Regions from separate parts of the Labrys neptuniae genome, predicted to be linked through region 3. Evidence: predicted binding sites of a transcription regulator. Region 3 holds the regulator's gene; each other region holds the start of a gene.
What was found. Region 3 encodes PhoB, which activates phosphate uptake and scavenging genes when phosphate is short. Its sites were predicted from a motif close to TGTCATNNANCTGTCAT; they were not measured.
Positions count from the first base shown of each region.

Region 1: the regulator PhoB is predicted to act here: its motif matches at 2,217-2,233, upstream of ABXS05_RS00610 (RNA degradosome polyphosphate kinase).
Region 2: the regulator PhoB is predicted to act here: its motif matches at 2,473-2,489, upstream of ABXS05_RS05080 (alkaline phosphatase D family protein).

Region 1 covers NZ_JBFNQD010000001.1:131,239-136,689, reverse strand. The annotation lists gene ABXS05_RS00610 (RNA degradosome polyphosphate kinase) at 1-2,071, opposite strand, end outside; gene ABXS05_RS00605 (hypothetical protein) at 2,434-4,302, shown strand; gene ABXS05_RS00600 (P-loop NTPase family protein) at 4,337-5,026, opposite strand; gene ABXS05_RS00595 (AI-2E family transporter) at 5,023-5,451, opposite strand, start outside.
Region 2 covers NZ_JBFNQD010000001.1:1,057,439-1,062,889, forward strand. The annotation lists gene ABXS05_RS05070 (hypothetical protein) at 1-621, opposite strand, end outside; gene ABXS05_RS05075 (hypothetical protein) at 833-2,275, opposite strand; gene ABXS05_RS05080 (alkaline phosphatase D family protein) at 2,533-4,113, shown strand; gene ABXS05_RS05085 (malonate--CoA ligase) at 4,318-5,451, opposite strand, start outside.
Region 3 covers NZ_JBFNQD010000007.1:317,230-322,680, reverse strand. The annotation lists gene ABXS05_RS21310 (RrF2 family transcriptional regulator) at 1-43, shown strand, start outside; gene ABXS05_RS21305 (aldo/keto reductase) at 126-1,076, shown strand; gene ABXS05_RS21300 (YciI family protein) at 1,162-1,518, shown strand; gene ABXS05_RS21295 (RNA polymerase sigma factor) at 1,515-2,777, shown strand; gene phoB (phosphate regulon transcriptional regulator PhoB) at 2,926-3,627, opposite strand; gene phoU (phosphate signaling complex protein PhoU) at 3,641-4,360, opposite strand; gene pstB (phosphate ABC transporter ATP-binding protein PstB) at 4,396-5,223, opposite strand; gene pstA (phosphate ABC transporter permease PstA) at 5,220-5,451, opposite strand, start outside.

The sequences.
Region 1 (5,451 bases), on a different contig from region 3:
AGGGCTCTTCGTCGGGCTGCGGGACTATGCGTTCCGCAGTTCCGTCGGGCAAGATGCTCCAGCTCTGTTGATTGTCGATAAGATTGGCGATCATGATCTGATCGAGCACCTGCTCGTGCACCGTCGGGTTGAGGATGGGGCAGAGCGCTTCGACGCGGCGGTCGAGATTGCGTTCCATCAGATCGGCCGAGGAGATGTAGACGGCCGCCTTCTGGTGCGGCAGGCCATGGCCATTGCCGAACGCATAGATGCGGCCATGCTCGAGGAAGCGGCCAACGATCGACTTGACGCGGATGTTCTCCGACAGGCCGGGAACGCCCGGCCTGAGGCAGCAGATGCCGCGCACCACCAGATCGACCTGCACACCCGCCTGGCTTGCTGCATAGAGCGCATCGATGATCATGGTGTCGACCAGCGAGTTGCATTTGCACCAGATAGCGCCCGGCCGGCCAGCCTTGGCGTGCTCGATCTCGGCATTGATGTGGTCGAGGATGCGCTGCTTGAGCGAGACGGGCGAAACCGCCATGCGCTCCAGCGCCGCCGGCTCGGCATAGCCTGTGATGAAGTTGAAGATGCGCGAGACGTCGCGCGCGATCACAGGATCGGCGGTGAAGAAGGACAGATCCGTGTAGATCCGCGCGGTGATGGGATGGTAGTTGCCGGTGCCGACATGGCAATAGGAAACGAGCTGGCCCATCTCGCGCCGCACCACCAGCGAGAGCTTGGCGTGGGTCTTCAGCTCGATGAAGCCGAATACCACCTGCACGCCGGCGCGTTCGAGATCGCGGGCCCAGCGTATGTTGGCTTCCTCGTCGAAGCGTGCCTTCAGTTCCACCAGCGCCGTGACCGATTTTCCGGCCTCGGCGGCCTCGGCCAACGCCTTGACGATCGGACTGTTGGAGGAGGTTCTGTACAGCGTCTGCTTGATGGCGACCACGTTCGGGTCGCGCGCTGCCTGGTTGAGGAACTGCACCACGACATCGAAAGATTCGTAGGGGTGGTGCACCAGGATGTCCTTCTGCCGGATGGCGGCGAAGGCATCGGCCCCGTGATCGCGGATACGCTCAGGCGAGCGCGGCGAATAGGGCTTGAATTTGAGGTCCGGACGATCGAGCCCGACGAGTTGCGACAATTCGTTGAGGGCGAGCATGCCCTCGACGCGAAATACCGCGTCGTCGGCGACGTCGAGTTCCTCTGTCACGAATTGGCGGATGCTGTCGGGCATGCCGGCCTCGATCTCGAGGCGGATCACCACGCCGCGCCGGCGCTGCTTGAGCGCCGTCTCGAACAGCAGCACCAGGTCTTCCGCCTCTTCCTCGACTTCGAGATCGGAATCGCGGATGACCCGGAAGGAGCCCTGCCCCTTCACGGTATAGCCGGGGAACAGTTTGGCGATGAACAGCACCGCCAGATTTTCCAGCGTGATGTAGCGGGCCGCCCCGGTTTCGGCGAAGTCCGGCAGGCGGATGAAGCGCTCGACCTTGTGGGGCGCACGGATCAGGGCGTTCAGCATGCGCCCGTCGCTCATGCGCTTGAGCTGCAGGGCGATGGTGAAGCCGAGATTGGGAATGAACGGGAACGGGTGGGCCGGATCGACGGCGAGCGGGGTGAGGATCGGGAAGATGTAGCTGAGGAAATAATCGTCCAGCCACGCGCGTTCGGCCTTGGAAAGGTCGCGCGGCTCGGTGATCACGATGCCCTCGAGCAGCAGGTCGTCGCGCAATTCGGTCCAGCGTTTCTGCTGGTCGGTGGCGAGCTTGGACACGGCCTCGCCGATCTTGACGAGCTGTTCGGCCGGCGACAGGCCGTCGGGACTGCGCGCCGTGACGTCTTCGCGCACCTGGCCGATCAGGCCGGCGACGCGCACCATGAAGAACTCGTCGAGATTGCTGGCCGAGATCGACAGGAATCGCAACTGCTCGAGCAGGGGATGGCTCTTGTTGGACGCCTCTTCCAGCACGCGGCGATTGAATTGCAGCCAGGAAATCTCGCGATTGATGAAGCGATCCGGGCTGACGCGCAGCGCGATCGAGTCTTGAGAGGGAGCCACGTCACGTGCCGCCTCCCGCATCTCATCGCCTTGCATCGCGCTCTCCACCGTCTGTGCCGTGCTGGTCATGGTCGTCAATGCCGCTCGCTATGTCCCGGGCTGCCGTTCCCCATCCCGCCGGTCGGAATCGCCGTCCGCCATGGGGAAGCCTGCTTAGGCCGCCTATATGACAATGCTGTCACATAAAATGGCCGCGCTGGGGAAAATTCGCAAAACTTCGCCCCGTCGCCTGTGGAACCGTCGCTGGCTGCTCAATGAACTGGACCCGGGCGGACAGCATGAGGCATCTTCCGTGCGGCCATCGAGCCTCTCATTCCAAACGGACGAAGCGATCCGTCCGCCCCAGGAGCAAATCCGGCATGTCCAGGCCCGCAGTTGTTCCCATGATGATCCTGGCCGGCTTGCTCTCCCGACCGACGCATGTCGTAGCCCAGATCGATGCCTCCGCGACGCTTCAGACCGGTCGATCCAGCACTTCCGAATGTGTCTCGGTGCAAGATTCCAGCAATCCGGGTGGAAATGGTGGCTCCCTCATCGGTTGCATCAATCCGACGACGGGTGCTTTCGAGCTTCCGTCCAATCTGCGCAACCAAGGTGATATCGACGAGCGCGTCCTCCGATCTTATGGTTTTCGCGGTGACGGAGAGAGCCATCCCCTATCCAGCATCACCACTCTCAACGGCCGCAACACCGCAGGCTGGTCCCTGGTGCAATGGCAGGTGATACTCCCGGCCGCACGCGCCCTTTCCGACGAGATCGACGGCGTCGTCATCAATACGCTGATTCAGACGAAAACCAGCGCCCTGAAGTTTCGCCTAGGACCTCTGACCGCCCGTTTCTCCACGCCGATCATCTCTGCTTGCGGCCAGAGCATTCGCTTCGAGGGGGCCGGACCGGAACTCACCGTATTTCGCTTCGGCGCCAGCAATGGCTGGGATCACTGCCGGACGGGGCCCCCGAAGGGCGACAAGCTGGAGCTGCACGGCATCAAGTTCCAGTCCAGCGACACCGCCTCCACGAGCACCATTGGAATTAACGCCAGGTTTACGCCCCGCGTCAACGGGACCTATTCCAACTTCGCTCTCGAGAATTTCAACACCGGCATGGTCCTGGTCAACTCGGCAGGTACCATGATCGAGGGCGGTATGATCACTGCCGGACCATCGCGCAAAGGTCTGGCCAACACAGGAACCGGTATCTGGTTTCGCGGGACGAACACCTTCGTCAATCGTATCCAGAACACGCTGACGCAATATTACCGGATCGGCTATCGCTTTCAGTCGACCAATCCCCCGAAGATGCTGGGGCTCGAGGATCAAAGCCTGATCAATTCGGCCGCCGGGGAAGTCGGCACCTGCATTCAGATCGATTCCGACTACAAGGGCTACTCTCCCCTCCAATATGTGGCGGACAATTTCTCCTGCGACGCCTATGAGGGCCATGTCGATGCAAGACAGGTCTCTCATCTGTCCATAAAAGGTGGCAATTGGCTGATCCACCCGGCCACGGGATCCTGGACACCAGCCGGCAAGAACTTCTTCAACTTTTGCAGGGCCTCCACGGTACGCCTCGAAGGAGCCTGGATTTCCAACAATGCCCAACCCCTCGAGGTTCGCTCCCTTATCAACGTCACCGCTGCCTCCTGCGGCATTCCGAATGGAGCCGGCGCATCGGATGTGCAAATCCGCAACAACAAGATCGAATATCGGGGCTTGAAGACCTCGACCGCCCTGATCGTCAAGGACCCTAGCACCAGCGGGGTGGTGGTCGCCGGCAACCTCTTCACCGAGTTCTTCAAGCCCGGACCACCGCCCCCCAATGCATTCTCGTGGGCCGGTTCGGACGCCCAATCGGCCCTTTATCAAGGCCTCGCCGGCGAACTCGTGCAGACATCGCCGCCATCAGTCGACATGACCAACGGAGCTGTCCGGGACATCGGCACATTCTCCCTCGCGCCGGGTGTCTGGAGTTGCCACGCCCAGCTCCAGCTCCTGCCGGCCGGTGGGGCGAAGGTTCGAACTTTCCAGGGGGCCTTCAGTACACAATCCACCGCGATGCCGGTTGCACCTGGACAAGGCATGTTCATGGAAACCGGCGAATGGTCGGGCGGGGAGATCCGGGGTATCGGTCCGTTCGTGTTCGACTTCACCACGAAAACGCAGAGTTCCGCTGTCCATATCGTCGGAGCTGCGTCTTTCGCCGGCGGCCAGCTCCAGATGAACACCGTCGGCCAGTGCGTCCGTCTGCGATAGAGCTCGCACCATTACGGGCCGATCGCGATCGACCTCATTCCTCGTCGAATGGCGACGCCAGCACTTCCTTCAGAAGTTCGGCCGCGAGTGCCCGCGTGATCCGGCGGCCGCGTGACAGGCCTTCGCGATCGAGCACGGCAACCACCTGGCGTGCTGCGGCGAAGGAGCGCTCGATGCGTCGGACGAGGAAGTCGACGAGGCTGGAATCGACGATGAGCTGCCGGTCGAGGAAGAGCTTCACCAGCAGCATGCGGAAGAGATCGTCGTCCGGCGTGGCGATGGTCAGGGCCGTCATGGCCCGCAGGCGCGAGATGAGGTCGGGAAGCACAAGACCCCAGCGCTCGGGGGGTTCGTGAGCGGTGATCAGCAGGGAGGCGCCCGCCTCGCCGGCGAGATTGAGCAGATGGAAAAGCGCCTTCTCGTCGATGCCACGCCCGGCATCTTCGATCACCACCGCCTTGTGTGAGACCAGCACGGGGACATTGTCGTCCCGCAGCGCCTCGCCCGTCAGCGTGACCGCGCCTGCGGCTTCGGACCAGATCGCCGCCAGATGGCTCTTGCCCGAGCCGCTCGGGCCGATCAGCAGGGCACGACGGGACGGCCAGTCCGGCCAACGTTCGATGAAGGCATAGGCGGCCTCATTGGACGGCGAGACCAGGAAATCCTCGCGGGCGAACGAGGCCCGCAGCGGCAGATCGAGCGCCAATTGGCGGGGAAGGGTCACGACGAAGGGTCCGATGGCAGCACCGCGGCCTGAGCCTGGCCGACATGGCCGGTATAATACTGGCTGGCGAGGTAACGCGACAGGGCAAAGCGCACCAGGACGCCGATCGCCGCCGCCACCGGCACGGCGACCAGCAGGCCGATGAAGCCGAACAGGCTGCCGGCGGCCAGCAGGGCGAACATCAGCCAGACCGGATGCAGCCCGACCGAACCGCCGACCAAGCGTGGCGAGAGCACATAGCCTTCGAGAATCTGCCCTGCCACGAAGACCAGGGCGGCATAGACCGGCAAATGCCAATCTGGCCAAACCTGGACCAGTGCCACGCTGACGCTGACCACGAAACCAAGTATGGAACCGACATAAGGGATAAAGGAGGCCAGACCGGTGCACAGCCCGATGAGGAAGCCGAAGCTGACACCGAGAAA
Region 2 (5,451 bases), on a different contig from region 3:
GACGAGGTCCAGCAGGTCGCCCGTCACGTTCAGATCCGTCGTGCCGGCCTCCCCCGTTTTGCCGGTGATGGTGAAATCGATCTTGCCGACGGTGGCGTCGATGTCCTCGAGCGGCGAACGCATCGTCAGGGCGGCGGACTCGCAACGCATGGCCTGTTCGGTGAATTGCTCGGCCTTGGGGTCATAGACGCCCTTTCCGGTACAATTCTTCAAGCGCTGGACCAGTTCGCTCTGCGGTCCGGCCTTGCCCGATTTGTAGACCATATCGAGCGCAGGACTGTTCTGCTCAAAAGCATATTTACCGTCCCCCTGGGGGATCAGGCGGGCGGTAAACGGGCCGAAGCTGAATTGGGCGCCATCTGCAGGCAAGCCGAGCTTGCTGCTGCTGACATCATAGGTGAGATCATAGCTCTCGAAATTGGGTTTGACCGTGACGATACCCTTCTCGAACACTTTCGGGCCGAGATAGCGGGCGATCTCGTCGCGGATCGCCTTGGCGCCTTGCTCGGTGGCGGGTTCGGCCAGGGCCTGTGAGGAGGCCTGCGCGACAAGCGCCACGCTGGCCAGAATGACCCGGCGCCGAACACCGTATTTACGCTCAGATTTCTTCAGGAAAATCATAAAATACCCGGTCTGCCATGTGAAAGATTTCGTCCCCTGGAGCAAAGCCATTTGGACGGAAACTCTACTTTGCTCCAGCTCTCTGGTTCGGCGTGTCTTTGCGATTCTTGACGTTTCCGCCAAATCTCCCAACGCTTTGTGCCACAGGTGAAAGCGTGCTGCCTGTGAAATTTTGCTGCAAGCTATGTGTTTGAATCACCAGACAGCGTTGCTACTGGCGCGTCCCGGGCCCAAAGGACTGGCCGTTCACCGTGATCTTGCTCATCTGCCTCTCGAACTCGACATTCCAGATCAACCGGCCATCGGACCCCGTCTTTGCCAGGCCCTTGAGGAAGGCGCCCCCCAATGCAGCGCGCCGGGACATGGGATCGGAAACAGCCGCCTTGGCGAGAACTGCGTCTATGGCATCGACACCCGCAGCCGAAATGATAGCCTTCCCTCCTTGCGAGGGGAATATCGACGTCATCCCCTGCCCCTTGATGTCGTAGCCCGAGGCCGTTGCCGTCGCATCAAATGCGAGTGTCGCCCGATTATTGCTGAAGACACGCAACAAAAGAGCATGCATTTCCCCTGGCACCGGCGAGCCGCCCCTGGTAGCCACCTCGATCGCGCCATCGACAAGGCTTTCCAGATCGAGATCTTTCAACCTGGTATCGAGCGTGATCTTCTCCGGCACCAGGATGGCGGCCCAACTGGGTAGCACGGTTCCGGGTACCTGCATGCCGGAAACACTTAAGGTCCCATCCAGGTCGGTATGCTCGACCAGGCCCTCATTCTTCATGGCTGCGTCGATGACGGCGAACTTGATCGGCCCACGAGGCGTGCCCCAACTCAGATTCTCATAGTGCGACTTCAGCGAGGCATTGCTCCAAAGCGGCATGACGCCCTTGGCGAGCGCCTCAATCTCCGCGCGCGTTGCAGTGCCAGGCCCGCGGAGAAACCGATCGGATAGAAAAGCAAAGGCTGTCGTCAATCCAGTCTTCCTCAGGCCCGAAACGGAAAAATCGTGACGAATTCCGTCGACTTTGGTGGTCATCTCCGGTTTCGGCAGCGACGTCGGCAAGGCATCGCCAATCCTGGCGCCGAAGGTTTCGACAAAACTCGATACCTCATAGGATATCCGGCCATCGATGTTGCCGTCCGCCACCGCCGTGCCGGCCAACTTGAGACTGATGAGCCCTGTCTTGCCCTCCCCTCCAAAGACACCGACGGAGTTGGAGGCGGTGCTGCTTTCGCATTGAAGATTGCCCTCCGAAACCAGGAAGGCATCCAGATCGAGCAAGCCTTCACCGGAACAGTTCACCAAGCGACGCGATCCTTCTTCGCTGAAAAACAAGGCTGGGTTCCTGCAAGTCAGCTCGAGTGTGGATTTGGGAAGTTCGAAGGCAAAGCGTCGCTCTCCCTTCGGCGTGAGCCGGAGGGTGAAAGGCTTCAGGCTGAATGTCATCCCATCGCCGGGCAGGCCGAGCTTGGCACTACCGATGTCGAGTGCGAGATCGTAGCCCTCGCCATCGGGTTTCACGCTGATGACGCCCTTGTCGATCCAGACCTTGCCGAGATTGCGGCCCAAGGCGTCGGTGATCTCCCTGGCACCGCCATCTGTCGCAGGCCCGGCGACGGCCGGCTTCCCCGGCAAACCGATGGCCAGCATCATACCGGCTAGCAGGGTCGCTCTAACGGTCTTGTGCCAAACGCCGAAACAGCTCGAAGCAACCATCGATTCCCCGATTCACTGGACGAATGCCGACCTTTCCTATGCCACATCACCGACCGCCTGACTCATGAATCCGTCTGGTGAAAGCGTGGGAACGTTCGATGCCGACAACCCTCTTTATAATTCCTCCAACCATTTGACATGCCACTGTCATGTCGATGGCCAAGAAGGAGCGCATTTCAAGCTGGAGAGTCGCCATGCGCTTCATCGAAAGACCTCTGTCCCGCCGCCGCTTCCTTACCGCAACAGCCGCAACCGGCCTGCTCGGGGCCACGGGCACGTTCGCCATGCCGGGCCTGTCCCGCGCCGCCGACCGCCCCGAAGTTACGGCCGGCCTGCAGTCGGGCGACGTCGCCGGCGACAGGGCGGTGCTGTGGTCGCGCACGGACCGCCCGGCCAATGCGATCTTCGAATGGTCGACGACCGAGAGCTTCAAGACGGTGAACCGGCTGCCGACGGTGACCGCCTCGCCCGAGACCGACTACACCGTGAAGATCCTGGCCGAAGGCTTGCCGGCCGATCAGGAGATCTTCTACCGCGTGCGCTTCCAGGATCTCGCCCATACCAGCGTCGAGAGCGAAGTGGTCACTGGGCACCTGCGTTCGGCCCCGGCCGGACTGCGTGACGTCTCCTTCGTCTGGTCCGGCGACACGGCCGGCCAGGGCTGGGGCATCGATGCCGACCGCGGCGGCATGAAGATCTATTCGGCCATGCTCAAGCACAATCCGGATTTCTTCATCCATTCGGGCGACAACATCTATGCTGACGGCGTGATCAAGCCCGAGGTGAAGCTGCCGGACGGCACCGTCTGGAAGAACATCGTCACGCCGGAAAAGTCCAAGGTCGCCGAGACTCTCGACGAATATCGCGGACAGTACAAATACAACCTCATGGACAAGAACTTCCGCGCTCTCTACCAGCAGGTTCCGGTCATCACCCAGTGGGACGACCATGAGGTGACCAACAACTGGTCGTCCTCCAAGGACCTGCTCAGCGACGATCGCTACAAGGAAAAGTCGATTGCGGCCCTGGCGGCGCGCGCCGCACAGGCCTTCCACGAATATATGCCGATCGCCACCACGCTGGCCGAGCCGCGCCGGGTCTATCGCAAGATCCCATACGGCCCGCTGCTCGACGTCTTCATGCTCGACATGCGTACCTATCGCGGCCCGAACGGCGCCAATCTGCAGACCACCGAAGGCGGGGAAGCGGCCTTCCTCGGCGCCGAGCAGCTTGCTTGGCTCAAGCGTGAGCTCGCCAACTCCAAGGCGACCTGGAAGGTGATCGCCGCCGACATGCCGCTGGCTCTGGTGGTGTGGGACAAGGCCGAACAGAAGAAGGGCTTCGAGGCCGTCTCGAACAACGACAATGGCAAGCCGCTCGGCCGCGAGCTCGAATTCGCCGATCTCCTGCGCTTCATCAGGGCGGCCGGCGTCAAGAACACGGTGTGGCTGACGGCCGACGTCCACTACACCGCCGCCCATTACTACAACCCGGACAAGGCGGCGTTCCAGGATTTCGACCCCTTCTGGGAATTCGTCTCCGGTCCGCTCCATTCGGGCACGTTCGGCCCCAACGACCTCGACATGACCTTCGGGCCCGAGCTCAAATATGTGAAGGCACCGGAAGGCGGCCAGCAGAACCTGTCGCCCGCGGCCGGCCTGCAATTCTTCGGCCATGTCGCCATCGCCGCCGACACGCGGGTGATGACCGTCACCCTGCGCGACGCCGCCGATGCGGCATTGTGGTCGACGCAGCTCGAGCCGAAGCTGGGTTGAGGCCGAAAACCTTCTCCCCTTGCGGGAGAAGGTGCCGTAGCGTGGTCCCATAAGGACCACGCGTTCAAGTAAAGAACGTGGGGGCGGATGAGGGGTGTTGGCGCATGTCTTGGAAGGTCATGCTTCTCCCCTCATTCCCCTGCCGGGACCTCTAGTCAACTCAAGAGAGTTGACGATACCCGCAGGGGGAGAAGGCCACCATACTCATCCCCGCACGTAAAGATCCTTGTAGGTCGTCTGCAGCACGTTCTTCTGGACCTTGCCCATGGTGTTACGCGGCAACTCGTCGACGAAGAGCACGCGCTTGGGCTGCTTGAACTTGGCAAGGCGCCCCTCCAGGGTCTGGAGGATCGTCCGCTCCTCCACCGTGGCGCCGGGCTTGCGCACCACGACCGCCGTCACCCCCTCGCCGAAATCGGCATGCGGCACGCCGATGACGGCGCTTTCGAACACGCCGGGAATGCCGTCGATCTCCGTCTCCACTTCCTTGGGATAGACGTTGTAGCCACCTGTAATCACCAGATCCTTGCCGCGCCCGACAATATGGACATAACCATCGGCGTCGATCTTGCCGAGATCGCCGGTGATGAAGAAACCATCCGGCCGAAACTCGGACCTGGTCTTTTCCGGCATGCGCCAATAGCCCTTGAACACATTGGGGCCCTTCACCTCGATCATGCCGATCTCGCCCTGCGGCAAGGCCTCGCCCGTCTCGGGCTTCACGATGCGCAGGGAGATACCCGGCAAGGGCATGCCGACGGCGCCGGCCACGCGCGCGCCGTCATAGGGGTTGGAGGTGATCATGTTGGTTTCGGTCATGCCGTAACGCTCGAGAATGGCATGGCCCGTACGCGCTCTCCATTGCTCATGAGTCTCCGACAGCAAGGGAGCCGATCCCGACACGAACAGCCGCATATGGGCGGTCGCATCGGGCGTGAGGCCCTCCTGCTGCAGGAGGCGCACATAGAAGGTCGGCACGCCCATCATGGAGGTGGCCTTGGCCAGGTGGTGCAGCACTTCCGCCGCATCGAAGCGCGGCAGGAAGATCAGCGACGAGCCCGCCATCAAGGTGGTGTTGATGGCCACGAACAGGCCATGCGTATGAAAGATCGGCAAAGCGTGCAGCAGCACGTCGGCCTGGCTGAAACGCCAATAGTCGGCCAGGGTGACGGCGTTGGACGCCAAGTTTCCATACGTCAACATCGCGCCCTTGGAGCGCCCCGTGGTGCCGGAGGTATAGAGCAGCGCCGCCAGGTCGTCCTCGCCGCGCGCGACGTCGTCGAAACTTTCCGCTGCGCCTTTCGCCGCCTCGGCGAGCGACCCGTCGTCATGGCTTCC
Region 3 (5,451 bases):
TCAGGCAGGGGGCGGGGAACAAGAGCTGACCTATTCGATTTGAACTCCCTGCGGCCCTTGAGCCCGAACCGGCACGGCCAAGTGCCGGACGGGTCCATTTGTTGTCATGAATATGGAGAGCATTCATGGAAAAACGTGCGATTGGACGGTCGGATCTGTCGGTTGCTCCGCTTGGCCTGGGTGGCAATGTCTTTGGCTGGAGCGCGGATGAGAAAGCCTCCTTCGCCGTCCTCGATGCTTTCGTCGGGGGTGGTTTCAACCTGATCGACACTGCCGATGTCTATTCATCCTGGGTTCCCGGCAATCAGGGCGGCGAATCCGAGGTCATCATCGGCAAGTGGATGAAGGCTCGCGGCAATCGCGCCGACATCGTGCTCACCACCAAGGTCGGCTCGGAAATGGGGCCGGGCAAGAAGGGCCTGTCGCGCGACTACATCGTCCAGGCGGTGGAGGACTCGCTCAAGCGCCTGCAGACCGACTATATCGACCTCTATCTCTCCCATTGGGAGGATCCGGAGGTCGAACTCGAGGAAACGCTGGGCATCTATGCCGAGCTGGTCAAGGACGGCAAGGTGCGGGTGATCGGTAATTCCAATCATAGCGCCAATACCATGTTCAAGGCGCTGGCGATCAGCACCAAGGAGATGTGGCCGCGTTTCGAGAACCTGCAGACGCAATATAATCTCTATGATCGCTCCGGTTATGAGCGCGAGCTCGAGGCTTTCTGTCTCAAGAACGAGATTGGCGTGACCAGCTATTTCTCACTGGCCAAGGGCTTCCTGTCCGGCAAATATCGCAGCGAAGCCGATTTCGCCAAGAGCAATGCGCGTGGCGGCGACATGGGCACCTACCTCAACGAGCGTGGCCTGCGCATCCTCGCCGCCCTGGACGCGGTGGCCGAGGCCAAGAACGCCACGCCCGCCCAAGTCGCCATTGCCTGGCTGATTGCAAGGCCCGGTATCGTCGCTCCGATCGCCAGCGCCACCAGCGTCGAGCAGCTCTCCGACCTGATCAAGGCGACCGAGCTCAATCTTGGTTCGGCCGAGATCGAGCAGCTCACCAAGGCGAGCGCATAATTTTCCTGTCGCTGTCGAAAGCGAACGGGATGGCGCGTCATTGTCATGCCGGCGCATCATGCGCCGGCGGAGACAGGAGGAACCCATGCAGTTCGCAATTCTGATCTACAGCAGCGAAGAAGCCATGCTGAAGGCGGATCCCGCCAACAAGCAGCAGATCCTAGCGGCCTATCAGGCCTATACGCAGGCGCTCCAGTCGGCCGGTGCCCTCGGCCCCTGGAGCCGCCTGCGCCCGACGGCTTCGGCCACCACCGTGCGCATCGCCGACGGCAAGACCCAGGTGCTCAACGGGCCCTTCGCCGACACACGCGAGCAGCTCGGCGGCTTCTATATCATCGACGTGCCGGACCTGGATGCCGCGATCGGCTGGGCGGCGCGCTGCCCGAGCGCCGCCATCGGGACCATCGAGGTCCGGCCGATATGGGACCCGAAGGACTATTGAGCGAACGGCCCGAGCCGGTGTCTTCAGCCCCCGCAGCCGAGCTTGCCGAAATCGTGGCGCGACGCAGCTATGGCCGGCTCGTCGCTCTTCTCGCGGCGCGCTCGGGCGACATTGCGGGGGCCGAGGATGCCCTGGCCGACGCCTTTGCTGCGGCCATGGAACATTGGCCGGCGGGCGGCGTGCCCGTCAATCCCGAAGCCTGGCTGCTGACCGCGGCCCGGCGCCGCCAGATCGATGCGGCCCGCCGCGCCAGGCTGCGCGGCGAAAAGGCGGACGAGGTCAGCCGCCATGTCGAGGCCCTCGCCTCGGGGCAGGGCGAGCGGCATGCCGTGCCCGATGAGCGCCTGCGCCTGATGTTCGCCTGCGCCCATCCCTCCCTCGATGCCACCGTACGTGCTCCCCTGATCCTGCAGGTGATATTGGGGTTCGATGCCGGCGCGATCGCCAGCGCCTTCCTGGTCTCGCCCGTGGCGATGAGCCAGAGGCTGGTGCGGGCCAAGGCTAAGATCAAGCAAGCCGGCATCCCTTTCCGCATCCCGGAGCCCGACGAGTTGCCCGGCCGTCTCGACGCGGTGCTGGAGGCCGTTTATGCCGTCTATGCCGAAGGCTGGGCCGATCCGGAAGGGGCTCATGCCCGCGAGCGCAATCTGTCGACGGAGGGGATCTGGCTCGGCCGGCTGCTGGCCTCGCTCCTGCCCGGCGAGCCCGAAGTGCTCGGACTGCTGGCCCTGATGCTGCACGCCGAAGCGCGGCGGGCGGCGCGCCGCGGCCAGGATGGCGATTATATTCCGCTGGAGCAGCAGGACACCGCGCTCTGGGATGCGGGGCTGATCGAGGAGGCCGAGGCCTTGCTTGCCCGGGCCGGCCAGGTGCGCCAGATCGGCCGCTATCAGCTGGAAGCCGCGCTGCAATCGGCCCATGCCCATCGACGCATCTGCGCGACGACGGACTGGGCCGCGATCGTCACATTGTATGAAGCCTTGGTTCTGCTGACAGCTTCTCCAGTGGCCGCCATCAACCGGGCCGTGGCGCTCGCCCGCCTCATGGGGCCGCAGGCTGGTCTGGCTGCACTTGACGAGGTCGCCGGTGACGGACGCATCGTCGATTACCAGCCCTATTGGGCCGCGCGTGCGGACTTGCTGGTGCGGGCCGCCAGACCGGAGGAGGCCCGCAATGCCTATTTGCGGGCGATCGGCCTGGAGAGCGATCCGGCCATCCGCCGCTATCTGCAGGCACGCCTGGCGGATTTGGCAGCGTGACTGCGCAGCGAGGGAGGAGGGCGGATATCGTCGCCCACTCTTGCTCTCTACGTCGCGCAACCCCTAACCCTCTCCCCGTAGGAGCGTGGTGAGGGCGCAACGCAGCCTTGGCGAAGCGGAGCGAGCGGGCAATGCCCGCGAAACGCGCTCAGGATTGCTTGGCGAAGGTCTCGTCGAAGGAATAGCCGGCACCGCGCACGGTGCGGATCGGATCGATCTCGCGCGTGCGGTTCATCGCCTTGCGCAGGCGGCCGACATGCACGTCGACCGTGCGCTCGTCGATATAGACGTCGCGGCCCCAGACGCTGTCGAGCAACTGCTCGCGCGCGAAGACGCGTCCCGGTGCCTGCATCAGGAATTCGAGCAGGCGGAATTCGGTCGGGCCGAGGCGGATCTCGCGATTGCCGCGATGGACGCGCTTGGTCTCGCGGTCGAGAGAGATGTCGCCGGCCTTGAGCAGGGAGGCGACGTGATCGGGCTTGGCCCGGCGCAGCAGGGCACGCACGCGGGCCGAGAGCTCGGGCACGGAGAAGGGCTTGACGACATAGTCGTCGGCGCCGGTGGCCAGACCCCGCACGCGTTCGGTTTCCTCGCCGCGCGCCGTGAGCATGATCACCGGCAGGCGCTCGGTTTCCGGCCGCATGCGAATGCGCCGGCACAATTCGATGCCGGACAGGCCCGGCAACATCCAGTCGAGCAGAACCAGGTCCGGCACGCTTTCGCGCAAGCGGATCTCGGCGTCGTCTCCGCGTGCGACACTATCCACCTCATAGCCTTCGGCTTCGAGATTGTAGCGCAGCAGCAGGGTCAGCGCTTCTTCGTCCTCGACGATCAGAACCTTGGGAGGCATGGCCTATCCCTTGTTATTTAGCCGGCACAGGAAGGTCGACGAGATCGGTGCTGTTGTCCGCCTTGGGCCGCTCTCCGGCCGGCGATTCACCGGTCACGAGATAGTGGACCGTCTCGGCGATGTTGGTGGCGTGGTCACCGATGCGCTCGATGTTCTTGGCGCAGAACAGCAGATGGGTGCAGAAGCCGATATTGCGCGGATCTTCCATCATGTAGGTCAGCAATTCGCGGAACAGCGAGGTATACATCGCATCGATCTCGCCGTCCGAGCGCCAGACCGAGAGGGCTTCCTCGACATTGCGCTGGGCGAAGGCGTCGAGCACCTGCTTGAGCTGCTCGAGTACCAGGTCGGCCATGTGGTCGAAACCGCCGAAGAGCTGGGCCGGCTGGGCGTGACTGTGGATGGCCACCACGCGCTTGGCGACATTCTTGCCGAGGTCGCCGATCCGCTCGAGGTCATTGGCCACCCGCAGGGCCGAGACGATCTCGCGCAGGTCGAGGGCCAGCGGCTGGCGCTTGGCGATGATCAGGATGGCCCTGTCCTCGACCTGGCGCTGCAGCTTGTCGATCGCGGCGTCGAGATCGATCACCGCCTTGGCGCGCTGGGTGTCGCGCTTGAGCAGGGCTTCGACGCTGTCGGCTACGCTCTTCTCGGCATAGCCACCCATTTCGGCGATCATGTTGCGCAGCTCGCGCAGTTCCTGGTCGAAGGATGTAACGATATGGTCGGACATGCCGCCTCCAAATGAATTCGACGCTGGCCGAGGGATCAGCCGAAGCGGCCGGTGATGTAATCCTGCGTACGGCTGTCGTTCGGGGTGGTGAACATCTTGTTGGTCTGGCCGACTTCGATGAGGTCGCCCAGATAGAAGAAGGCCGTCACATCCGCGCAGCGCGCCGCCTGCTGCATATTGTGCGTGACGATGACGATGGTGAAGTCCCGCTTCAATTCGTCGATCAATTCCTCGATCTTGGCGGTCGAGATCGGATCGAGCGCGGAGGTCGGCTCGTCCAGCAGGACGACTTCGGGCTTCACCGCGATGGTGCGGGCGATGCACAGGCGCTGCTGCTGGCCGCCGGACATGCCTAGGGCTGAAGCGTGCAGGCGGTCCTTGACCTCGTTCCACAAGGCGGCCTTGGTCAGGCACCATTCGACACGCTGGTCCATCTCCGCCTTGGAGATGGATTCATGCAGCCGCACGCCGAAGGCGATGTTGTCGTAGATCGACATCGGGAAGGGCGTGGGCTTCTGGAACACCATGCCGATGCGGGCGCGCAGCACCGCCGGGTCGATCTCCTTGCCGATGACGTTCTGGCCGTCGAGCAGCACGCGGCCCTTGGCGGTCTGCCCCGGATAGAGGTCGTACATGCGGTTGAGCACGCGCAGCAGGGTCGACTTGCCGCAGCCGGAGGGACCGATCATGGCGGTGACCTGCCGGTCGATCATGTCGAGATTGATGGCCTTGAGCGCATGCTTCTCGCCATAATAGAAGTCGAGATTCTCGACCTTGAGCTTCACGGCGGCGGCTGGATCGGCGAGGGGGCGTTCGGCAACCGCGATGGAGGCTTGGGGGGTAGCGGACATGGGAGCACTCATTTCTTGGGAGCGAGCACGAAGCGGGTCAGGATATTGAGCGCCAACACGCCGGCGGTGATGAGGAGGGCGCCGCTCCAGGCCACCGAGACGGCCTTGGGATCGGGGTAGGGCGCGAGCTGGTAGATGGCAGCCGGCAAGCTGGCAAAGGCATTGCCGAGATTGAGCGACCAGTTGGAATTGCCGAAGGCCGTGAGCAGCAGCGGTGCGGTCTCGCCGGCGGCGCGGGCC